DNA from 3 places in the Mesorhizobium sp. B2-4-19 genome. Region 3 is predicted to be linked to each of the others. Evidence: predicted binding sites of a transcription regulator. Region 3 holds the regulator's gene; each other region holds the start of a gene.
What was found. The regulator LexA, encoded in region 3, represses DNA repair genes until DNA is damaged. The targets are predictions, from matches to a motif close to TGTTCNNNNTGTGTTCNG.
Positions count from the first base shown of each region.

Region 1 (7,182 bases), on a different contig from region 3:
GGCCCTCACCGCGAATGAAAAATGCTTCCAGGAAACCGTGTCATGCTCATTGAGGAAATCGAGCGTCAGCCCCGCCGCGATCAGCGCGTTCACCACGTCGCTGATCGGATGGATCCACTCATAGTATCGAGGATGCTCCAAGGTTCGTTCATCGCCGGTATAGGTCTGCTTCTCGTTCCAGACGAGCGGCCGCGCCACCGGCGTTCGCCAGTCGTCCTTCAATTCGAGGGCGGCAGCCTTGCGATTGCACTGGAACATCAAGGGATGGCCCTCGGCCATGTACAGCCGGCCGCCAGGCCGCAGAAGATCGGCGACCACCCGAGCCCAACGAAAGACATCGTCAAGCCAGTTCACCGACCCCCAGGTGACGTAGACTACGTCATAGGTCTGGTCGAGTGCTTCGACCGCCTCGTATAGCGGCGCCTCCACGAAGCGAACGTCACTGCCTGCCTTGGAGGCGAAATCCCTCGCCGCGGCGATCGCCCTCGGTGAAAAATCCAGGCCGGTCACGCTGCCCGCGCCGAGATTCTTCAGGCTGATCGTGTCGAGCCCGATGTGACATTGCAGATGGACGATGTCCTTGCCGAAAATGTCTCCGACCTCGCGCGTTTCCAGCTCATAGAGATTGGATCCACCGGCCAGCACATTCTCAATGCGGTAGCTGCCCGTTCTGTCGGTCGCGTGTATTTCGGCCCGATCGTCCCAATTCAGCAGGTTCGCGTCCAGAAACGGTTCCAAAATGCCCCCGATCTCAGCCGTCGCAAGGTTAACAGCTGGTTAATAGACATTGCAGTGAGCAGGCATGCGCGTCAATCCCGGAAGTGGCGCCCGTCGCGGCGCCCATTCCCGAGATCGAGACGATCGCTGTCATCAGCTCGGTGGCGAGACAGCTGCCGGGAGGAGGTTCCCCGGTTCAGCGAGTCCGCCTTGCCGGGCCCTTGAGGTGACGGGTCACGAATATTGCGGCAATCAACCGGATTCCAATTGCGCTGCCAGATCCGCCAGCATCGGGCGCTGGCCGACAAGCATCTTGACCTCGGCCTCGGGCAAGGAGAACCAGCCGGTCCTGTCGACCTCCGGGAATTCCTTCATCGATCCGGACTTCGGCGGCCATTCCATGATGAAGGTGTTGCTCCTGGTGGCGGTCGCATCGAGGTCGGCCTCGACGGACCAGGCGATAACGATCTTGCCGCCCGGCTGCTTGTAGTCACCCAGGCGCGCGAAGGAGCCGTCGACCGTGATGCCGAGCTCTTCCCCGGCCTCGCGTTGCGCCGCCGCCAGTTCGTCCTCGTCCTCGTCGATGAGGCCTTTCGGGATCGACCATGCGCCTTCATCCTTCCTTGCCCAGAACGGGCCGCCGGGATGAACCAGAAGCACCCTGATATCCCCGTCTATTCGACGATAAATCAGCAGGCCCGCACTGCGTTTTGCCATTTTTGCATGTCCGTTTGCGGCGCCGGTGCGAGGTTTTGCCGATTCTCGGGTCGATCATGCGTGCTGAACTTGCACCGCGAAATTGCGACGCTATGTCAGATGCATCGGCATTGCACCTCATTCGCGAGTTCGGCAATCTGATAGCATCGTTTCAGGGGCGGCGTCGAAATCAGATGGGGCGTCCGGAATGCAACTCGGTCTGATCGGTTACTACAGCGATTTCGTGGTCTATCCGCTGGCGATCGCCCTGTTGGGCGTGGCCGGGCTGATCGAGGCAGGGGAAGAGAGCGCGCCGGACTGGATCGGCACGGTGCTGATCTGTCTCGGCCTGTGGACGTTGATCGAATACGTCCTGCACCGCTTCGTCCTGCATCACGTCCCCTACATCAGGGATCTGCACGACCGTCATCATATCGAGGAGCGCAGTCCGGTGGGCACGCCGACCTGGCTCAGCCTGGGCGTGCATGCGCTGATCGCGCTGCCCATCTGGCTGCTCTCGGATTTCGCGACCGCCAGCGCGGTGAGCTGCGGGCTGATGCTGGGCTATCTCTGGTACGTCAGCGTCCACCACATGATCCATCATTGGCACCCCGCCCATCCGAGCTATCTCTACACGCTCAAGCGCCGCCACGCGGTGCACCACCATATCGACGACAACGCCAATTTCGGCGTGACGTCGCTGTTCTGGGACCGGATTTTCGGCACGGCGCGGCTTTGAGGGCAGTAGGGCAGTAGGGCAGTAGGGGCAGCCGTTCAGCGCCGCTTGCCGCGGCCGGCGGGAGACTTGGCGCCGCGAGATCCTGTCAGCACCGGCGTGTTGTGCTGGTTTTCGTCGGACAGTTTGCGCCAGCGGGCCAGGCGCTCCGGATCGAGCGTGCCGGCCTTCAACGCAGCCTGCACCGCGCAGCCCGGCTCGTGCACATGCGTGCAGTCGCGGAATTTGCAGAGCGGCGCCAACTCGGTGATTTCGGCAAACAGCGTGTCGATGCCGTAGGCGACGTCGCTGACTTGCAGCGTGCGCATGCCCGGCGTGTCGATCACCCAGCCGCCACCGGCAATGGCGTGCAGCGACCGCGCCGTGGTGGTGTGGCGTCCCTTGGCATCGTGTTCGCGAATGGCTCCGGTCTGCTGCGCCGATCCGGCCAAACTATTGACCAGTGTCGATTTGCCAACGCCGGAGGAACCGATCAGCGCCACCGTCTGCCCCGCGCCGCACCAGGCAGCGAGTGCGGTCGCGGCGCCCGATATGCGCGGGTTCAGCGTCACCACGGCCAATCCGCGCTGCAGCGCGGCGGCTTGGCTTTGGTACGCCTCGGCGTCCTCGGCCGTATCGGCCTTGGTCAGCAGGATCACGGGGGTCGTTCCGGCCTCGTTGGCCAGCGCCAGATAGCGTTCGAGCCGGGCGATGTTGAAGTCGGCATTGCAGGACGTGACGATGAACAGCGTGTCGACATTGGCCGCGGCCAGCTGTGGCCCCCTGCCGCCCTGGACGCGGCGCTCCAGAACCGTCTTGCGGGTCAGGCGACGCCGCACGAGGTGGCTATGCGGCTCGACCAGCACCCAGTCGCCGACGGCGTAGTCGCCGGTGGTGGCCTGCGGCGCCAGGGACAGGTCGGTTTGTCCCCTCTGCGACTGGCCGCTCAGCCGGTCTCGATGGACCATGGCAATGCGGGTCGGGACGAGGTTTGCATCGCCCGGTTCAAGCTGGTCGCCGAAGAACTCCGACCATCCAAGGCCGGCAAGCGATAGGGATGGGGCGGAGGAGGAGGCCGTCACGGCTTCGACCAAGGGCATGGCGTCGCTGACATCGGACAATCCCGGGAAAAATAGGAGAGGCGCGGACCTCTCGGGACGGGCGATCCGCCCACGCCGCTGTATGGGCGGCACGGAGGGGTTTGGCAAGCGCTGCCGGTTGTCGCGGCAGCCCGGTGAAGATAGATTTGTGTCGGGTCTGAAGCTGGGGGTGCCGGGAATGCTTCTGCCATTCTTGCATTGGCCTGCAACTCGTCGCCACGGCAGGCTGAAATACCTGGCTCTTTTCGCGCCGTTCATCCTCTTGTCCGGCTACATCGCCTACGGCTTTGTCGGCATCCAGATTGACTCGCCGCTCGCCGCCTTAAGGCACTTTGCCGCGTTCCCCAACTGTGCGGCCGCCCGCGCCGTCGGCCTTGCCCCCGCGCGCAAGGGACAGCCGGGCTATTGGCCGACGCATGATGCCGACAGGGACGGTATCGCCTGTGAACCTTGGCATGGGGGAAGCGGCAGCGGCGTCAGGGTGCATCGCTATTCGCGGACCGGCAGATAGCTCACAGCTCCTTTTCCGCCAGTTCCCTGAACTCGTCGGGCACGGAGCGTGCCGCTTCCAGCGCCACCGTGCCGTAGCCGACGGCCTGCTTGCCGAAGCGTTCGCGGATCTTGTCGATGGCGCGGTCGGCGCCGAAGCGGGCGAGGCCTTTTTTGCTACCGGGGCGGCGCTTCTCGTCGGCGAGGCCGAGCGGCAGGTCGAGCTGCAGCTCCGCGCTCTCCTCCAGGTGCGAGACCGAGACCGCCAGCAGCGAGATGGTCTTTTCGCGTGGATGGTCGGCGAGCACGCCGCGCACCAGGTCGCCGGCAATCTCGGCCAGCATGGTGGTCGCCGAGATCGGCTGATCCAGCGTGATCGAGCGCGTGACGGCGCTGAAATCGGCAAAGCGCACGCGCACCGTCACCGTGCGGCCCGGCCGCCCCTTGGCGCGCAGCCGGCTGGCGACGCGGTCGGCCAGATGCAGCAAGGTGGGCACGATCACCCGCGCCACGGCGGGTTTCTGGCCAAGGGCCGATTGCGCGCCGGCCGAATGCGCCCGGCGCCTGGTCTCCAGTTTCCTCGGGTCGCGGTTCCATGCAAGAGAGGCAAGCTTTTCGCCGGCGGCGGGACCAAGCAGCCGCGTCAGCGCGCCGCTATGCGTTCTGGCCAGCTCGCCGATGGTCTCGACGCCGATTTCCGCCAGCCTTGCCTTGGTCGCCGGACCGACGCCCCACATCAGCGAGACCGGCAGGTCGTGCAGGAAGGCCAGCTCGGTGCCGGAATCGACGACCACCAGCCCGTCGGGCTTGGCGACCTGCGAGGCGATCTTGGCCAGATGCTTGGTGCGGGCGACGCCGATCGAGATCGGCAGGCCGAGTTCGGCCCGCACGCGGCGGCGGATCGCCGTGGCGATCTCCTGCGGTTGCCCGAACAGATGCGTGCAGCCTGCGACGTCGGCGAAGGCCTCGTCGATGGAGATGCGCTCGACCACCGGCGTGAAATCGTCGAGCACCTTGATCGCCGCATCCCCCAGCCGCTGGTAGTGGCTGAAATTGCCGCCGACGAAGATCAGTTGCGGGCAAAGCTCGCGCGCCTTGCGCCCCGGCATGCCGCCGCGCACGCCGAAGGCGCGCGCTTCATAGGAGGCGGCGAGCACCACGCCGCCGCCGACCGCGATCGGCTTGCCGCGCAGCGACGGGTCGAGCAGCTGCTCCACCGAGGCGTAGAAAGCATCGAGATCGGCATGCAGGATGGTGGCTCTCGTTTCCATCCGGCTGCATATCCACGGTTGCTGATGGACCGGAACAAATAGAGAACATAACATGTACATCTGTCAAGCGCCATGTCCGCGCCCGGCTGTATCGCCTGTGCTCTTCCCGCGAAAATTGCACAGCCAATGTCGGATCGCGGTTTTCAGCAACGTCCTAGAGACGGGCAACAAGGCTGTCAGCATGCCTGAATGCGGAAGGAGCACGACATGACCGACCACATCATCGCGCCTTACTCGGACTGGTTTGAAGCGCACAAATCGCATCTCGCAAAAGAGAAGGCGCTTACCCGCCAGCGTCAACAACTCGCGGCGGAGCGGCGCGCACTGCCTTGGCTGCGCATCGAAAACGGGCCATCGCATACGCTGGGCGATTGGGTCCGCCTTCACGACGAGTATGATGGTCGATGATGATCCGATATCGCCGCGCTGTTAAGCCCCGCCTCGGCCTTGCGGCATCCATCAGGAGCTTCGGCGATCATGTGTTCGCCAGATGCTCGGCCCGCAGCGCCGCCTTCATCCGTTCCAGCGCCGGCTCGCCGCCGGCCGCCAGTTCGTCGGCGATGCGGGCGAGCTGATCGTCGGCCTTGCGGTGCTTGCTGCCCCAGGCGCCGAGCGTGGCCAGCACCGGCAACAGGTCGATGCCGGCTTCCGTCAGCCGGTAGATCGCCTTCAGCCGGTGGCTCGGATCGTCGCTGCGGGTGAGGATGCCTTCGTCCTGCAGCCTCTGCAGCCGCTCGGCCAGCGTGCGCGAGGAGATGCCTTCATCCGATTGCAGGAATTCGCGAAAATGCCTTTTCCCGGCGAAGACCAGGTCGCGGACGATGAGCAGCGTCCAGCGATCACCAAGCAGTTCCAGCGACAGGCTGATCGGGCAGCCGGACCTTTCGCGCGTCGACATGTCTATGGTTCCATTTTTAAATCACTTTACTCTTGACATCGTTTTTGCCTTGCGTCAATGGTTCCAAAAGTAAAGCAATTTCCTTTGAACCGAACAAACGAGGAGACGACGATGAAGAAGCTCATCTTGCAGATGCAGATGTCGGTCGACGGTTTTGTCGGGGCGAACGAGGACCATCGCTGGCAGCTCTGGGAATGGGGCGACGACATTGGCTGGGACGAAGAGCTGAAGCGCGATTTCAACACCGTCTTCGCCGGCATCGACACCATCCTGCTCAGCCGCAAGATGGCCGAGGAGGGCTATCTCAGCCATTGGGGCAATGCGGCAAAGAGGTTTCCGCGCGATCCGTTCTACGCCTTCGCCCAGCGCATCGTGGACGCCTTGAAGGTGGTGCCGAGCGACAGGCTGAAAACCTCGCGATGGGAGCGCACGACGGTGGTGAGCGGCGACCTGCCGCGTGAGGTCAACGCGCTGAAAGCGGGCGAGGGTGCTGATATCGCCGTCTTCGGCGGCGCCGGCTTCGCCTCGTCGCTGATCGCCGCCGGGCTGGTCGACGAGTTCCAGCTGTTCATCAATCCGGCCGTGCTGGGCGCCGGCCGCCGCATCTTCGACGAGGGCGGTTTTCGTAACCTCCGGCTGCTCGGCTCGAAAGCCTATGCCTGCGGCATGGTGGTCAACCGCTACGCCCCGGCGCAGTGAGTGGGGCACGGCGAAGGTTCCTGTCAAAAAACCGTTTGGGCAGAATCCCTTGCCCTCGTCTCTTCGTCTTCAAGCTGCGGTCGCCGGCGTGGCGGCCGCCTCAATCCCAGACGGCGATGACGATGATCCTGGTGACGGGCGCCACGGGGCTGAACGGCAAGGCGATCATGCGCGAGTTCGCGCGGCAGGGGCATGAGGTGAGGGCGCTGGTGCGCGATCCGGACCGGGCGTCGGCGGCAGGGCTCGGCGGACTGCCGGCGTGGAACTGGTCGCGGGCGACATGCGCCGGGCGGAAGCGCTGGGCGCGGCACTTGATGGCATCGACCGCGTGCTGATGATTTCGACTGCTGCCGACGACATGACGGAAACGCAGTGCCGCTTCATCGATTCCTGCAGCCAGGCCGGTGTCGCGCATGTGTGGTGAAGTTCTGGCATCGACGCATCTGCGCCCCAGCCAGTTCATGCAGGTGTACCTGCGCGACGACCATTGCCGCCGAGGGCGCATTCTGTCTCGCGCTCGGCGAGACCGAACTGTCGCCGGTCGATGTCGAGGATATCGCCAAGGTGGCCTTCCGGCTGCTGCGCGATGGCGGCCAT
Region 1 covers NZ_VFUV01000019.1:17,311-24,492, forward strand. The annotation lists gene FJ546_RS25425 (class I SAM-dependent methyltransferase) at 1-738, opposite strand, end outside; gene FJ546_RS25430 (NUDIX domain-containing protein) at 970-1,434, opposite strand; gene FJ546_RS25435 (sterol desaturase family protein) at 1,622-2,152, shown strand; gene rsgA (ribosome small subunit-dependent GTPase A) at 2,188-3,228, opposite strand; gene FJ546_RS31735 (excalibur calcium-binding domain-containing protein) at 3,227-3,739, shown strand; gene dinB (DNA polymerase IV) at 3,741-4,988, opposite strand; partial or broken gene FJ546_RS25455 (DUF899 family protein) at 5,196-5,330, shown strand; gene FJ546_RS25460 (helix-turn-helix domain-containing protein) at 5,464-5,886, opposite strand; gene FJ546_RS25465 (dihydrofolate reductase family protein) at 5,998-6,585, shown strand; gene FJ546_RS31740 (hypothetical protein) at 6,753-6,920, shown strand; gene FJ546_RS31945 (hypothetical protein) at 6,866-7,009, shown strand; gene FJ546_RS31745 (hypothetical protein) at 7,045-7,182, opposite strand, start outside.
Region 1: the regulator LexA is predicted to act here: its motif matches at 5,019-5,036, upstream of dinB (DNA polymerase IV).

Region 2 (7,182 bases), on a different contig from region 3:
GTGACCGTGATCAGCGACCTGTCAGCGCTCGACAAGGACACGTTTCTTTTCATGCTCGATAACAGAGGCTGGATGCATCCGTTCGACGAGAGCGGCCGGCGCCGCGATTACTCGGCAATTCCGAAGACAATCGGCGAGCTGATCGACGATCCTTACCGGAGCATGGCGGGCGAACTGCGCCGGATGGGTGGCTTTGCCAAGGACACGACGCCGTTCAGCGAATTCATCTGGGCGGATTTCCTTCGTCGGCGCATCGACCGCAACGCGGTTGCGAAGAACTTCGACAAGGCGATGAAAGAGGCACTCAGCCTGGCCAAGGGCAAGGACGCGGACTATCTGCCGGGCTGGTGCGGCCCGACCTCGGATTGAGCCTGCTTCGGCCGAGGCGCGACGCCGTTTGACTGGCGGACTCGATAATCGCTTGGCGTTTCGCCCATGATGCGTCGAAACCGACGATTGAACGTCGACAGGTCGTTGAAGCCGGCGTCGAAGGCGATCGCCGAGATCGCATCATCGGACAGGCGCAGCCGCACCGCTGCCCGGTGCAGACGGATCTTGAGCAGGAACTGGTAGGGCGTCATGCCGGCAACCTGCCGGAAAATACGCAGGAAATGATACGGGCTGGTCGCCGTCTCATCCGCCAGCGCTGACAGGCAAACCGGCCCGTCGGCATCCAGTTCGATCCGCCGCACGGCTTCGGCCACCCGTTTCTGATCGCGACGGCTTGGTCCGCGCCTGATGGACGTCGCGCCGGAAATCGTGGCCACAGCCGCGACGACAATGCGCACACCGAGTTCCTCGAAGGCCTCGCCGTCGCCCGTCTCCCGCGCGGCTTCCGCCTCGGCCAGCAGCGGCGCCAAGGCTGGCAAAGGCGGCAGGCGCGGCGCATCGAAAGTAAGCGTGCTCGCGCCCGGCACACCGGCGACGATCCGTTCCATGTAGGCAGGCTTGAAATGGAACGAGAGACAGCGGTCGCCGCTGCCATGTTCGTGTCCGCATTCATAGCATGTGCCGGAATTGCCGAGCAGCAGCGCTCCCGGCGCCAGCATGGCGGTGCCTTGCTGCGCGCGGTAGCGGAACGTGCCGCCGGTGACCGCTGCAACACAGAAATCCTGATGGGCCTCCTCGAACGGGCGGTCGCCCGCACCGGCCGTGCAGATCACATCCGCCACATGCCAGCCGGGTCCGGATGCGAGAGTGCGGGTCATCGCTGTCATGGCCGAAATATAGCAATTTTTCCCAAGCCCAGAACCCCGTCAGCGCCTATTCCTCCCGGTCTCCTGACAGAAAGAGGCCGCAGCCATGTTCGACCCCTTTGCCGAAGCCCTGCACAGTCCCGGACCGATCGACGGGCTTGCCGAAAAACTGAACCTTTACGGCCGCTTCGTCGGCGCCTGGACGTTTGAGGCCTCGCGTCACCTCGATGATGGCACCGTGCTGGCCGGACGTGGCGAGGTGCATTTCGGCTGGGTGCTCGAAGGCCGCGCCATCCAGGACGTCTGGATCCTGCCCGCGCGGAACACCGGTTCCCAGCCTTCCCTGGGCAAGTGGACGTTCTACGGCACGACGCTGCGGGTCTACGATCCCGGCGCGGACGCCTGGCACATTTTCTGGAGCGATCCGCGCAATCAGTATTTCAGCCGCCAGCTCGGCCGAGCCGAGGGCGACACGATCGTGCAGGTGGGCGCCGACGGCACCGGTTCCTCGGTGCGCTGGAGCTTTTCGCGGATCACCGAAAATTCCTTCCGCTGGCTCGGCGAGCGCTCGCACGACAATGGCGCGACATGGCGGCTGGAGGTCGAGTTCCTGGCGCGGCGCGTTGCAACAGCCTGAATCAGCAACCTCTTGTAACGATAGAGAGAACCATGTTCGATCATATCTCGATCGGTGTCCGCGACGCCATTTCCTGATCATGCGCATGAGAAGCCTCTTCCGCCCGGCCTGCGCGAGCAGATCTCCAGGTCGAACTTTTCAGACGTGGCGCGCTGGCTTGGCCGGCCCAATTGTGAAAAAGAAACTACCGAGCCGACGCGCGTATTGAATCGGCGACGGGCGAGGATATAGGGTCGCCCAAGGCGGGGTTTTTCCAATGGCCAAGAACGCAGAGATCGAAATTCTGCGTGCAATCTCCATCCTCATGGTGATTGCCGCGCACATTCCCTTCATAATGTCTTGGGAATCGGCGTATTGGTGGCCTGTATTCAGGGTGGCTCATTTTTGGGCGGGCGTGGATATCTTCTTCGCGATATCGGGATTTGTGGTCACTGCCACGCTGCTGCGCCATATCCGGTCTGAAACGCCCTTCATCGCCTTGAAGTCGTTTTGGATCCGGCGTTTCTTTCGCCTCGTCCCGCTGTCCTGGATGACCTTGGCTCTCTCGATAGTATTGGCCGCCACCTGGAACGGGTTCGGCTTTTTCGGCACCCCGCAGAACAATTTCTACGACGCCGTGGCGGTTTTGATCTACGGCCAGAACTGGCACTTTTTCCAATGCCTGTCAGCCGGCTGGACGACATGCGGTATCAACCGTCATTTTTGGTCGTTGTCCTTGGAAGAACAGTTCTATATCGCCCTTCCGCTGGTGTTCATCTTCTCGCGTAAATGGCTTGCAGCGATCTGCGCTCTCCTGATCGTCATCCAGTTTCCACTTTACCGGCCCAACACCTCATGGCTTTGGATCACGCGGACTGATGCCATCTCGTGGGGCGTCCTGATCGCGCTGTTTTCGCAGCATGCAGACTATTGGCGACTGGCTCCTGCCATGTTTCGCCACCGCCACATCGGCCCTCTCTTCGCGGCGCTCGCCATCACCGCCATTTGCTTCCTGTCGGGCGGACTGATCGTTTCGTTCTACGTCGGGTTGATAGCTCTGCTGGCTGGCGTTCTGGTCTGGATCGCCTCGTATGATCGAGGCTACCTGTTCCGGAACGCGGAAAACCAACGTCTGCTGCTTTGGATCGGCAAGCGCTCCTACGCCATCTACCTTTTCCACTCCATGGCGTTCAGGCTGGTCAAAGAGGGCTGCGCCCGCTACGCCGGCAGTGCGGACGCCATCCAGAACTCGGCGCATTCCGTTGTTATTCTGGCGGGCGGGCTCATCCTCACTGCCGCCATCGCCGAAATCGCGTGCCGCCTCATCGAAGCGCCATTCCAGACAAAGGGACGAGCCATGGCGCAGCGGATGGTTGCGCCAGCGGCTGTTGCCGTCTCGACTTAATTCCAGGGCCTAACGGCCGCAACGGTGTTGTCGCCGATTGGCCGGCGTCGGAAGAAGCTGTTTGCCTTGGCGAGAACCGTGACGCTGCCTTTGTCATCGACCCGGACGGCTATCGCCTCGAGGCCTATTTCGGAGCTGCCGGCTAACCCGGCCAAGCTCCGCAGTTTCGCAGTCAAGACGGTTCCCACTGACCGGGCTTTGCTCTACCAATGCGAAGCGGGCTCGGCCCGGCGGGAGGGTCAGCGATGCCGAGTTTCGACAGCCTGTTCAATGCCTTCGTCACCATTCTCGTGACCATCGATCCGCCCGGCCTGGCGCCATTGTTCCTCGCCGTGACGCGCGGCATGAACCGCGAGGAGCGCCAGCAGGTGTCGGTCCGCGCCTCGGTCATCGGCTTCCTGGTGATGGCGCTGTTCGCGGTGGCCGGCGCCTCGATCCTGTCGGTGTTCGGCATCACGCTGCCGGCCTTCCGCGTCGCCGGCGGTTTCCTGCTGTTCTTCATCGCCTTCGAGATGGTCTTCGAGCGGCGACAGGACCGCAAGGAGAAGATCGGCGACGTCGCCATCACCAAGGACATGATCCACAACATCGCCGCCTTCCCGCTGGCGATCCCGCTGATCGCCGGCCCCGGCGCGATTTCGGCGACGGTGCTGCTCTCCGGCTCGTTTCAGGGCTTTGCCGCGCAGGCAGCACTTGTCGGCATCATCCTCGTCTGCCTCGCCATCACCTATCTGGTGTTCGTGCTGTCGGAGCGCATCGACCGCATCCTCGGCCAGACCGGCCGCTCGATCCTGACCCGCCTGCTCGGCGTCATCCTCGCCGCACTGGCCGTGCAATTCGTGGCCGACGGCATCAAGGCGCTGATGGCGGGGTGAACGGCAGTCCCTACTGCCCTACTGCCCTACTGCCCTACTGCCCTACTGCCCTACTGCCCTACCTTGCGGTCGTATCGATCACTTCGAAATCATGCGTTATCGTGGCCGTCTTGGCCATCATGGCGGAGGCCGAGCAGTATTTTTCGATCGAAAGATTGATCGCCCGCTGAACCTTGTCGGGCGACAGCGCGCGGCCCTTGACGATGAAATGCATGTGGATGCGGGTGAACACCTTTGGGTCGGTCTCGGCGCGATCGGCGTCGAGTTCGACGACGCAGTCCTCGACCGCCTCGCGACCCTTTTCCAGTATATGCACGACATCATAGGCCGAGCAGCCGCCGGTGCCGATCAGCACCAGTTCCATCGGGCTCGGGCCCGGCGTCTTGCCTTCGGGGCCGGGTGCCGTTCCCAGCACCAGCTTGTGGCCGCTGCCGGACTCGCCGACGAAGGTGCGCTCTTCGACCCATTTTATCCGTGCCTTCACCGCTTTGTCCTTTCACTCCTTTGGCCGCGCCTGCTGTCGGGCCAAATCAACAATGCAAAACCCCGAAAGTCCATGCAGGACCCTCGGGGTATCGATCACGCGACGTCAGCCGTCTGGTGTTGCTTTCGGTCAGAACGGGATCTCGTCGTCCAGTTCGCGCGACGAACCGCCGCCACCGCCGCCCCTGGGGGCGCCGCCGCCACGGTTGAAGCTTTCGTTCGGGCTGGACTGGCCGAAATCGGAACCGCGGCTGCTGCCGCCGCCGGAATAACCACCGACCTGGCCGCCCTCACCCTGACGCCCGTCGAGCATCTGCAGTTCGCCGCGGAACCGCTGCAGCACGACTTCCGTCGTGTACTTGTCGGCGCCGGTCTGGTCCTGCCATTTGCGCGTCTGCAGCTGGCCCTCGACATAGACCTTCATGCCCTTCTTCAGATACTGCTCGGCCACCTTGGCGATGCCCTCATTGAAGATGACGACATTGTGCCACTCGGTCTTTTCCTTGCGCTCGCCGGAATTCTTGTCGCGCCAGCTTTCCGACGTGGCGATACGGATGTTGACGACCGGCTCGCCCGAGTTCAGGCGGCGGATTTCAGGGTCCGCGCCGAGATTGCCGACCAGAATGACCTTATTGACGCTACCCGCCATGATTTTTCTCCGCGCTCATCCGAAACAAATTTTTGTCGCAGCACCTTACAGGCTACGGACGTCAGCCGCCTGCTAAGGCTGGCTTTTCCCACAAGGTTTTTGTTCCCTTTTCGTTCCTATATGCATTGCCGCTGAATGTCAAGGAATGGCAACAGTGCCTGCGCCTGACATATGGGTTTCAAAACAGCGCTTGCCAAATCAATAAGTATCGACTTATGCTTTTGTCATGATCGAAGCAGAGATTTTCCGCGCTTTGGCTGACCCGACGCGCCGCGCCGTCTTCGAGCGCCTGGCGGCAGCTGAAATGAGCGTGTCGGAATTGCGCAGCGGCCTGACGGTGTCGCAGCCGGCAGTGTCGCAACATCTGGCGGTGCTGCGCGGCGCCGGCCTCGTGGTCGAGCGGCGGGCCGGACGCAACGCCTACTACCGCGCCGATCCGCAGGGGCTCGCCCCCTTGCTCTTCTGGATCGAACGCTACCGGACCTTCTGGCCGGAGCGCATCGAAAGGCTCAAGACGGTTTTGAAGGACATGGATCAATGAAGGATTTGGGATCGATGAACGCCAAGACCCAGGGCGAAGCCTCCCCGGATGTGCTCGAGTTCGAATACGACCTTGCCGAACCGCCGGAAAAAGTGTGGCGGGCGCTGACCATGCCGGAATTGCTCGCCGCATGGATGATGCCGAACGACATCAGGCCGGAAATCGGCAGTCGTTTTGCCTTCGCCGGGACCGAAGCTGCCATCGAATGCGAAATCCTCGACGCCGAGCCGGAGCGCCTGCTGCGCTATTCCTGGCGCGAGCAGCCGGGCGACGCCGGGGATCCGCTCGACAGTGTCGTCACCTTCACACTCGCCCGCACCGTTTCCGGCGGCACGCATCTGCGCATCGTCCATGACGGCTTTGCAGGGAAAGCGATGCCCGCCGTCGCCATGGCGGGCGCCGGCTGCCGGCTCTCGCTTGGATTGCGCGGGCGCGCAAAGCCTGTCGCCGCGAACATACCGAACACCCTGCTGCTCGCAGCCTGAACACGGAAATCGGAGACGAAAAATGAGCGATCTTGCCAGTCTAGTGCCGATGGTGATCGAGCAATCGAGCCGCGGCGAACGCGCCTTCGACATTTTCTCGCGGCTGCTGCGCGAGCGCATCATCTTCATCAATGGCGAGATCAACGACGACGTCTCGGCGCTGGTCTGCGCGCAGCTTTTGTCATTGGAGTCAGACAATCCCGACAAGGAGATATCGCTCTACATCAACTCGCCGGGCGGCGTGGTGACCAGCGGTTTCGCCATCTACGACACGATGCAGTATGTCAGTTGCCCGGTATCGACCGTGTGCATGGGGTTTGCCGCGTCGATGGGCTCGTTCCTGCTGATGGCGGGCACGCCGGGGCGCCGCATCGCGCTGCCCAACGCCACCATTCTGCTGCATCAGCCGCTGGGCGGCTTCCAGGGCCAGGCTTCCGACATCCAGCGCCATGCCGAGCGGATAGGCAAGACCAAACGCCATATGGCCGAACTCTACGCGCAGCATTGCGGCCGCAGCTATGAGGAGGTCGAACGCACGCTCGACCGCGACCATTTCATGACCGCCCGCGAGGCCCAGGCATGGGGCATTGTCGACCATGTCTTCGACACGCGCAAAAAGGCGGCGTGAGCCCAAGCCAGATCGGATTTCTGCCCGCTGTCGAAGATTTGACGACACCGCTCTGGTTCCGGGAGCGGCTCGTCCCTATAATCCTGGGATGATCGACACTCATTCGCCCAGGACGTCGCATCGCCTCATCGTCGCAGCGGTGCTCACTTTTGCCGGCCTTGCGAGCGGTATGGCCCTCGCCGACGACAGCGCACCGCCGGCGCAGAAAGGCGCCCTGCCCGGCGTGAGCGGTGATTATCGCATCGCCAAGCCGGCTCCCCAGCCGGAACCCGACGACGCATTCCCCAGCAACGGCAACGGCACG
Region 2 covers NZ_VFUV01000013.1:94,534-101,715, forward strand. The annotation lists gene FJ546_RS21275 (ParB-like protein) at 1-369, shown strand, start outside; gene FJ546_RS21280 (AraC family transcriptional regulator) at 333-1,217, opposite strand; gene FJ546_RS21285 (hypothetical protein) at 1,303-1,833, shown strand; gene FJ546_RS21290 (acyltransferase) at 2,090-3,217, shown strand; gene FJ546_RS21300 (MarC family protein) at 3,463-4,092, shown strand; gene FJ546_RS21305 (OsmC family protein) at 4,151-4,576, opposite strand; gene FJ546_RS21310 (single-stranded DNA-binding protein) at 4,706-5,224, opposite strand; gene FJ546_RS21315 (metalloregulator ArsR/SmtB family transcription factor) at 5,451-5,765, shown strand; gene FJ546_RS21320 (SRPBCC domain-containing protein) at 5,780-6,250, shown strand; gene FJ546_RS21325 (ATP-dependent Clp protease proteolytic subunit) at 6,273-6,878, shown strand; gene FJ546_RS21330 (hypothetical protein) at 6,967-7,182, shown strand, end outside.
Region 2: the regulator LexA is predicted to act here: its motif matches at 5,325-5,342, upstream of FJ546_RS21310 (single-stranded DNA-binding protein).

Region 3 (7,182 bases):
AACGCAGGATGATGAAGTCGTCGAGATCCTTGTTGGGGAAACGCACCTCGCCCTGGACGCGGTCATGGACGATCGTCTCGCCTTCGGTGGGCGCCTTGATGCGGATGGCGCCCTTGACGCCCGCAGGCGCCTCCGAGTGGGCGCGGTCGCGCCACTGGCCGTTGTAGCGCGGCGGCAGGCCCTTGGCCCGTGCTGCCTCGCGCATCGCTTCGAGCTCGGCCGGCGTTTCGTAGCTGTAATAGGCCTTGCCCAAGCGAACGAGTTCTTCGGCGACCTCGCGGTGGCGCGGCGCGCGCTCGAATTGCGAGACTGCGGCGCCGTCCCAGGTCAAGCCGAGCCAGGTGAGGCCGTCGAGGATGGCGGCCGTCGCGGCGGCGGTCGAACGCTCGCGATCGGTGTCTTCGATGCGCAGCAGCATCGTGCCGCTGGTGTGCTTGGCATAGAGCCAGTTGAACAGCGCCGTGCGCGCGCCGCCGATGTGCAGATAGCCGGTGGGCGAGGGGGCAAAACGGGTGACGACCTTGTCGGACATGAAACTCTCGGAAACCATCTGAAGCGGGGTGCGGCTGCGCGGACTTTCGCGCGTCGCGCGTTCATGTAGCATAGGGCGTCAGGGGTGCAAGGGGCAGACCCGATGGCTGGACGAGGCCGGGGCTCGGAACAGGGCGAGGACGCTGGTGTTGGCGTCAGCGAACGGTCCCTGTTTGCGATTGCGCCGCCAGTCTCGCAGCCGCTATCGCCTCTGGTGCCGGGCTCCGATGGTCAATCGCCGCGGGCAGATATGCCGCCGATACCTCCGCCGCCTGCGTCAGGCCGGATTGTGCGTGTCCGGCGGCGACTCGCCCGGGTTTCCTGGCCTCGCCTGCGCCATAGTGCGGCGACGGCAGCCGAGCTCGAGCTTGACCGGGGCATCGCCTTCCTGCTGGTGCCGGTTTGTCTGGCCGCTGGAGCGATCGGCTATTATTCGCTCGCGGCGGAGCCTGATTTTGCAAAGCCTGTCGCGGTCGTCGTGCTGATGGCGGTCTGTGCGCTTGTTTCGCGCTCCTGGCCGAAAACCCATCTGGGCTTCATGGCGGCATTGTTGTGCGCGCTTGGCCTGCTTGTCGCCAAGGTCGAGACATGGCGGGCGAGCACCCAGATGCTGGGTTCGGAAATCTCGACGCAAGTGACCGGCCGCGTCGTTTCGCTCGACCGGATGGAGACCGGCCGCATCCGGCTGACCATCGACGTGACGTCGACCGCACGGCCGAAACTGCGCTATGCGCCGGAAAGGGTCAGGCTTTCGGCGCGGGATATCCCGGCGGAAATGACCGCCGGCTCCATGGTCACCGGCTACGCTAAACTGTTGCCGCCGACCGGCCCGGTGCGGCCGGACAGTTACGATTTCTCCTTCGACAGCTATTTCGCCGGTATTGGCGGCAGCGGCTTCTTTCTCGGCAATCCAAAGCTTGTCTCAGCCATGGACGACGAGGTGCCGCTCACGGCCCGCCTTTTCTCGGGGATAGAAAATGCTCGTCAAGCCATTGCCGACCACATCAGGGCCAGGGTTGGCGGTGCCGAGGGTGAGATCGCGGCGGCGCTGATCGTCGGCGTGCGGGCCGGCATTCCCGATGAAATCAACGAGGCGATGCGGCGCACCGGCATCTATCACATCATCTCCATTTCCGGACTGCATATGGCGCTGGTCGCCGGTACCATCATGGGGCTGCTGCGCGGTGCCTTCGCGCTGTTTCCGGACTTTTCCGCGCGTCGGCCGGTGAAGAAATACGCCGCCGCCGCCGCCCTGTTCTCGATCGCCGCCTATCTCGTCATTTCCGGTGTCGTCGTTGCCGCCGAGCGCAGCTTCATCATGCTGGCGGTGATGCTTATCGCCGTCCTATTCGATCGCGCGGCACTGACCATGCGCAACCTCGCCATCTCGGCGATCGCCGTCATTGTGGTGTCGCCGCATGAGGTTGTCGGCCCAAGCTTCCAGATGTCGTTCGCCGCGACCGCCGCGCTGGTCGGCGCCTATGCCGGCTGGGCGGATCACCACGCAGGAGAGGCAAGACCGCCACCGCCAAAGCGAACTCTGCCGGGTTCTCTCACGCGAAAATTCCTGCTGGCGACGGGCGGGCTGGCGATGACCTCCATCATCGCCGGCTGCGCCACGGCGCTGTTTGCCATCTGGCATTTCCAGCGTGTGTCGCCGCTCAGCCTGTTCGCCAATCTGGCCGTCATGCCGATCGTGTCACTGATTGTCATGCCTTTCGCTGTTCTCAGTTCTCTTGCGATGCCCTTTGGTGCCGACGGTCCCTTCCTTTACGTGATGGGCAAGGGCCTGACCGCAATGATCGCCATATCGGCGTGGATATCGGAACGCTCCCCGGTCGATGCGGTCGGGCTGATCTCGCAGCAATCCGTGCTGCTGGTGACCATCGCCCTGGTCATCGCGACGATGGCGACGACCTGGCTGCGGCTCGCGGCAGTGCCATTCGCGCTTGCCGGCCTGCTGACAATATCGGATACGCGCACCCCGGATGTGCTGATTTCCGAAGATGCGCGGTTGGTGGCGTTGCCGATCGGCGGTGGAGAACTCGCGGTCAGCCGGACTCGCCCGAGCGAGTTCACCGTCGACAATTGGAAACGCGCGCTGGTGTCCGAAACCATCGTCGTGCCGGAGATGTTCGACAGGGCGGACGGGCAATTCGACATTGCCGATGCCGTCAATCTGCCGCCGGGAGCACCGTTCTACTGCACGGATGGCGTCTGTCTTGCCCGGCACCCGTCGGGTGCGATCATTGCGCATGTCGAAGACCGCAAGAATACCTGGAAAGCCTGCGGTTTCGCCGACCTGATCGTCGTCAATGACGCGACGGGCTATGACGCCTGCCACAATCCGCTGGTTCTTGTTGTCACCAAACGGCAACTTGCCCGCAAAGGCAGTGCCGCCGTGTTCTTCGACCGCCAATCGGCAACCGGTCCGCCAACCGTCAGCTTCGCGGTGGACGGGCCGTATCGGCCTTGGCACGAGCAGCGAAAATTTTCGCGTGAGGCGAGGGGGCTGGCGCCCTATCAAAAACCCGAAAAGACGGCCGTTCCTGCTCAGTAGCGCCGGATCAGTCCGACAAGTTTGCCTTGCACCTTGACCCTGTCTGGCCCGAAAATGCGCGTCTCGTAGGCAGGATTGGCGGCTTCAAGGGCGATCGAGGCGCCCTTGCGGCGGAACCGTTTCAGGGTTGCTTCCTCCTCATCCACCAGCGCCACGATGATCTCGCCCGGGCTCGCCGTGTCGGCGTTGCGGATGATGACCGTGTCGCCGTCGAAGATGCCGGCGTCGATCATCGAGTCGCCCTTGACCTCCAGCGCATAGTGCTCGCCACCCATGATCATATCCGGCGGCACCGAGATCGAATGCGTCTGGTGCTGGATGGCATCGATCGGCACACCGGCAGCGATGCGGCCCATCACCGGGATCGACACGGCGGAAACCGCATCATCATCATTGCCGGCCGCAGGCAAGCGCGACTGCGCCGGCTTGATTTGGCGGCCAAGACCGCCCTGGCCGAGACTGCCCTGGATGACGCTTGGCGAGAATTTCTTTGCCGCGTTAAGGCCGGGCGCGATCGAATCCGGCAGCCGCAGCACTTCCAGCGCCCGCGCCCGGTTGGGCAGCCGGCGGATGAAGCCGCGTTCCTCCAGTGCCGTGATCAGGCGATGGATGCCCGACTTGGAGGCGAGATCGAGCGCTTCCTTCATCTCGTCGAAGGACGGCGGAATGCCGCTTTCCTTGAGCCGTTCATGAATGAACATCAGCAGTTCATGTTGCTTGCGTGTCAGCATGGCGGCCCCCAAGGCATTGAACGAAGGGTGAATCAGAATCGAAAAACAAACCCAGAACAAACACTATCTGTTCCAGTTGTGTTCCGCAACTGTTTAAAGTTTAATGAATTTGTTAACGCGTCTGAAGTTTTTTGGCCGGGGCAGAGGGTCGCGATCAATCATTTCCCTGCCGGTACGCGCATTGAAATCGTTTCGGTTAATGGCCTGTGGCCTAGCCCTGAATGCGGTTTGGCATCAGGCATTTGGGAGGCGTCCACGGGGCCGAATTGTACAATGTATCGATCCATTTCCGGCAGAACGAAACGAAACCAAAACGCCAACAATCGTGTGTTCAGGGCCGGCACGGCCGCGTGGATTTGGACGCCGCGGAAGCATCATCCGGAAACCGCTTTCAGGCTGCCGGCGCGCGCGGTGTAAGTGTTGGCGCCGTTGTCTTCGCTGTGTACATAGACATGTAGGGTGTAGCCGATATGCGCCGTCATCAGCGCCTTTGCCCGTTCGACATCGCGATCGAGCGCCGCTTCCATGATCGCGGTATGATGCTCGATGGCGATCGCCTCGCGCAGCGCGTCCATTGCCTCGCCATAGCCGTCCTTCAGGCCGGCCGCCGCCCGCAATGTCGGCGCCAGGCCGAGAAACCGATGATGCCGACGCAGCTGATCGGCGATCGTCGAGCGGAAGCGCAACAGCCAGTTGGACGTCGCCGCGCTCAGCAGCGCCGCGTGGAAGGCCTCGTGGCTCTCGTCCCATTTGTCGACGGCCGCATCGGAAGGGTCATCGACCGCGGTCTTGCAGCGGGAGAGCCGGTAATGAGCGGTGACGACCGCGTCCTCCCATTCCCTGCCGCCGTTCGTGATCGATTCCAGGAACAGCGGCATTTCGACAACCATCCTCGCGCGCGCCAGGTCCTCGAGCTCGGCGCGCGACACGGGTGCGACGGCAAAGCCGCGATTGCTGATGGCGGTGACCAAGCGTTCGGCTTCAAGTCGGGACAAGGCTTCACGCAGCGGCGTCCAGCCGACGCCGTATGTGCCGCGCAGCGCGCTCAGCTTGAGCGGCGCCCCCGGCATGAGGCGGGTGGTCAGGATATCGCGCCGCAGCAGCTGATAGGCTGCTTCGGTCTTGGTGGGATTGTTCTGATCCTGCATCGCGATCCGTCCATCGTCGGCTTGTGAAAATTATATATGAAGGGGAAGCATGGCAAGAATTATATATAATGTTTGACACGCGGCGAGGGACTGACCATGATCGCCGCAGTTGCCGTCCTTGTGAGCGGCGCTGATCAAATCTGGGAGGAAATGATGTTGAAGTCGAAATCCGCTTGGCTGTCGGGATTGGCCCTGGCAGGCGCATTGATGGTCAGCGCCGGCAGCGCCGCAGCCGATCAGATACGCATCGGCATCGCCAATTTCGGCGAGCATCCGCAGCTCAATGCCGCCATAGCGGGCTTCAAGAAGGCACTGACGGACAACGGCTTTGTCGAGGGCAAGGACGTCGTCTACACCGAAAGCCATACCAACTTCGATGCATCGCTGGTGCCGCAGATGATCGCCAAGCTGCAGGCGGAGCAGCCCAAGCTGATCTACACCATCACCACGCCGGTCTCGCAGATCGCCAAGAAGGCGCTCGCCGGTTCCGGGATTCCGATCGTCTTTGCCGCGGTCACCGATCCGGTGGCGGCCAAGCTGGTGCCGTCGTGGGACGCCGGAGACGAAGGCATGACCGGCGCCAGCGATCTGCAGGATGTCGCCGCGGTGATGGCCTTCACCAAGAAGCTGCTGCCGAACGCCAAGCGCTTCGGGGTTCCCTACAATCCGGGCGAGGCCAATGACGTTGCCCTGATCGAAAAGATCAAGGCGGCGGCACCCGCCGCCGGCTTTGAGGTCGTCGAAGTCGGCATCGACAACGTCAATGACATCCAGCAACGCATCGCTTCGCTCGCCGGCAAGGCAGACGTGATCTACGGTCCGGCCTCGAACCTCATCCAGCCGGCGATCGCCGCTGTCTCCGCGGCCGCACGCCAGGCGGGAATCCCGGTCGTCAACTCCGATGACAGCGCGGTCCGCAATGGTACCGTGCCGGCGAGCTTCGCGGTCAATTACACGCAGGTCGGCATCAACGCCGGCAACATCGCGGCCGAGATCCTCAAGGGCAAGGATCCCAAGACGATCGCGCCGTCGCGCCCGGCCTACAAGGACCATATGGCAACGATTTCCCGCAAGGCGATGGCTGCGTTCGGCATCGAGATACCGGCTTCGATGGCCGAGTGCGGCTGCATCGTCGACTGATATCGGGCTGGACGGGGCGACGGCGGCGGCGCCGTCGCCCTTCAGGCCAAGGAGGAACGATGCTCGATATCCGATCCGCGCGCAAAGTATTCTACAAGGGGCAGGCCGACGAGAAGGTCGCGCTGGACGGCCTCAGCCTGTCATTGGCCACCGGCGATTTCGGCATCGTCATCGGCTCCAACGGGGCCGGCAAGAGCAGCATGCTCAACGCCATTTCCGGAGCTCTTGTCCTGGATTCCGGCAAGATCCTGATCAACGGTGCGGACGTGACGGCCATGCCGGTGCACAAGCGCGCCACGCGATTGGCGCGCGTCTTCCAGGATCCGATGCGCGGCACCGCCGCCAGCATGACCGTGGCGGAGAACATGCTGCTGGCCGATCTGCGCAGCCAAAAACGCACGCTGCGACAGGGGCTGAACGCCGCACGGCTCGCGTCCTACAAGGAGCGCCTGTCGATATTGGGTCTCGGCCTTGAAAATCGTCTCGACACCCGCGTCGACCTGCTCTCGGGCGGGCAGCGTCAGTCGCTGTCGCTGATCATGGCAGTCGGCGGATCGCCGGACCTGCTGCTGCTCGACGAGCATACCGCGGCACTCGACCCGCGCACGGCCGAGATCGTCATGCAGGCGACGGTGCGCGCCGTCAACGCGCTGAAACTGACCACGCTGATGGTGACCCACAACATGCAGCACGCCGTCGACTATGGCAGCCGGGTGATCATGCTCGATGCGGGCCGGGTCTTGTTGGAGGTCACTGGCGAGGAGAAGGCCAGGGTCACGGTTATCGATCTGATCGGCCATTTTTCCATCAAGACCGACCGCATGTTGCTGGCGAGCTGAACCATCATGGGCTTTATTCAGGATGTTCTCAGCAGCTTTGTCGCGATCATGCCGGTGACCCTGGCGCAAAGCCTGATCCTGGCCTTTGTCGTGCTCGGCATCATGATCCCGTTCCGCATGCTGAATTTTCCCGATCTCACCAGCGAAGGCGCCTTTCCGCTGGGCGGCTGCGTCTGCGGCGTGCTTCTTGCCGCCGGTGTATCGCCGCTGACCTGCATCGTCGTCGCATTCGC
Region 3 covers NZ_VFUV01000011.1:18,718-25,899, forward strand. The annotation lists gene gltX (glutamate--tRNA ligase) at 1-532, opposite strand, end outside; gene FJ546_RS19040 (ComEC/Rec2 family competence protein) at 635-3,091, shown strand; gene lexA (transcriptional repressor LexA) at 3,085-3,822, opposite strand; gene FJ546_RS19050 (GntR family transcriptional regulator) at 4,197-4,970, opposite strand; gene FJ546_RS19055 (ABC transporter substrate-binding protein) at 5,124-6,110, shown strand; gene FJ546_RS19060 (ABC transporter ATP-binding protein) at 6,170-6,949, shown strand; gene FJ546_RS19065 (ABC transporter permease) at 6,956-7,182, shown strand, end outside.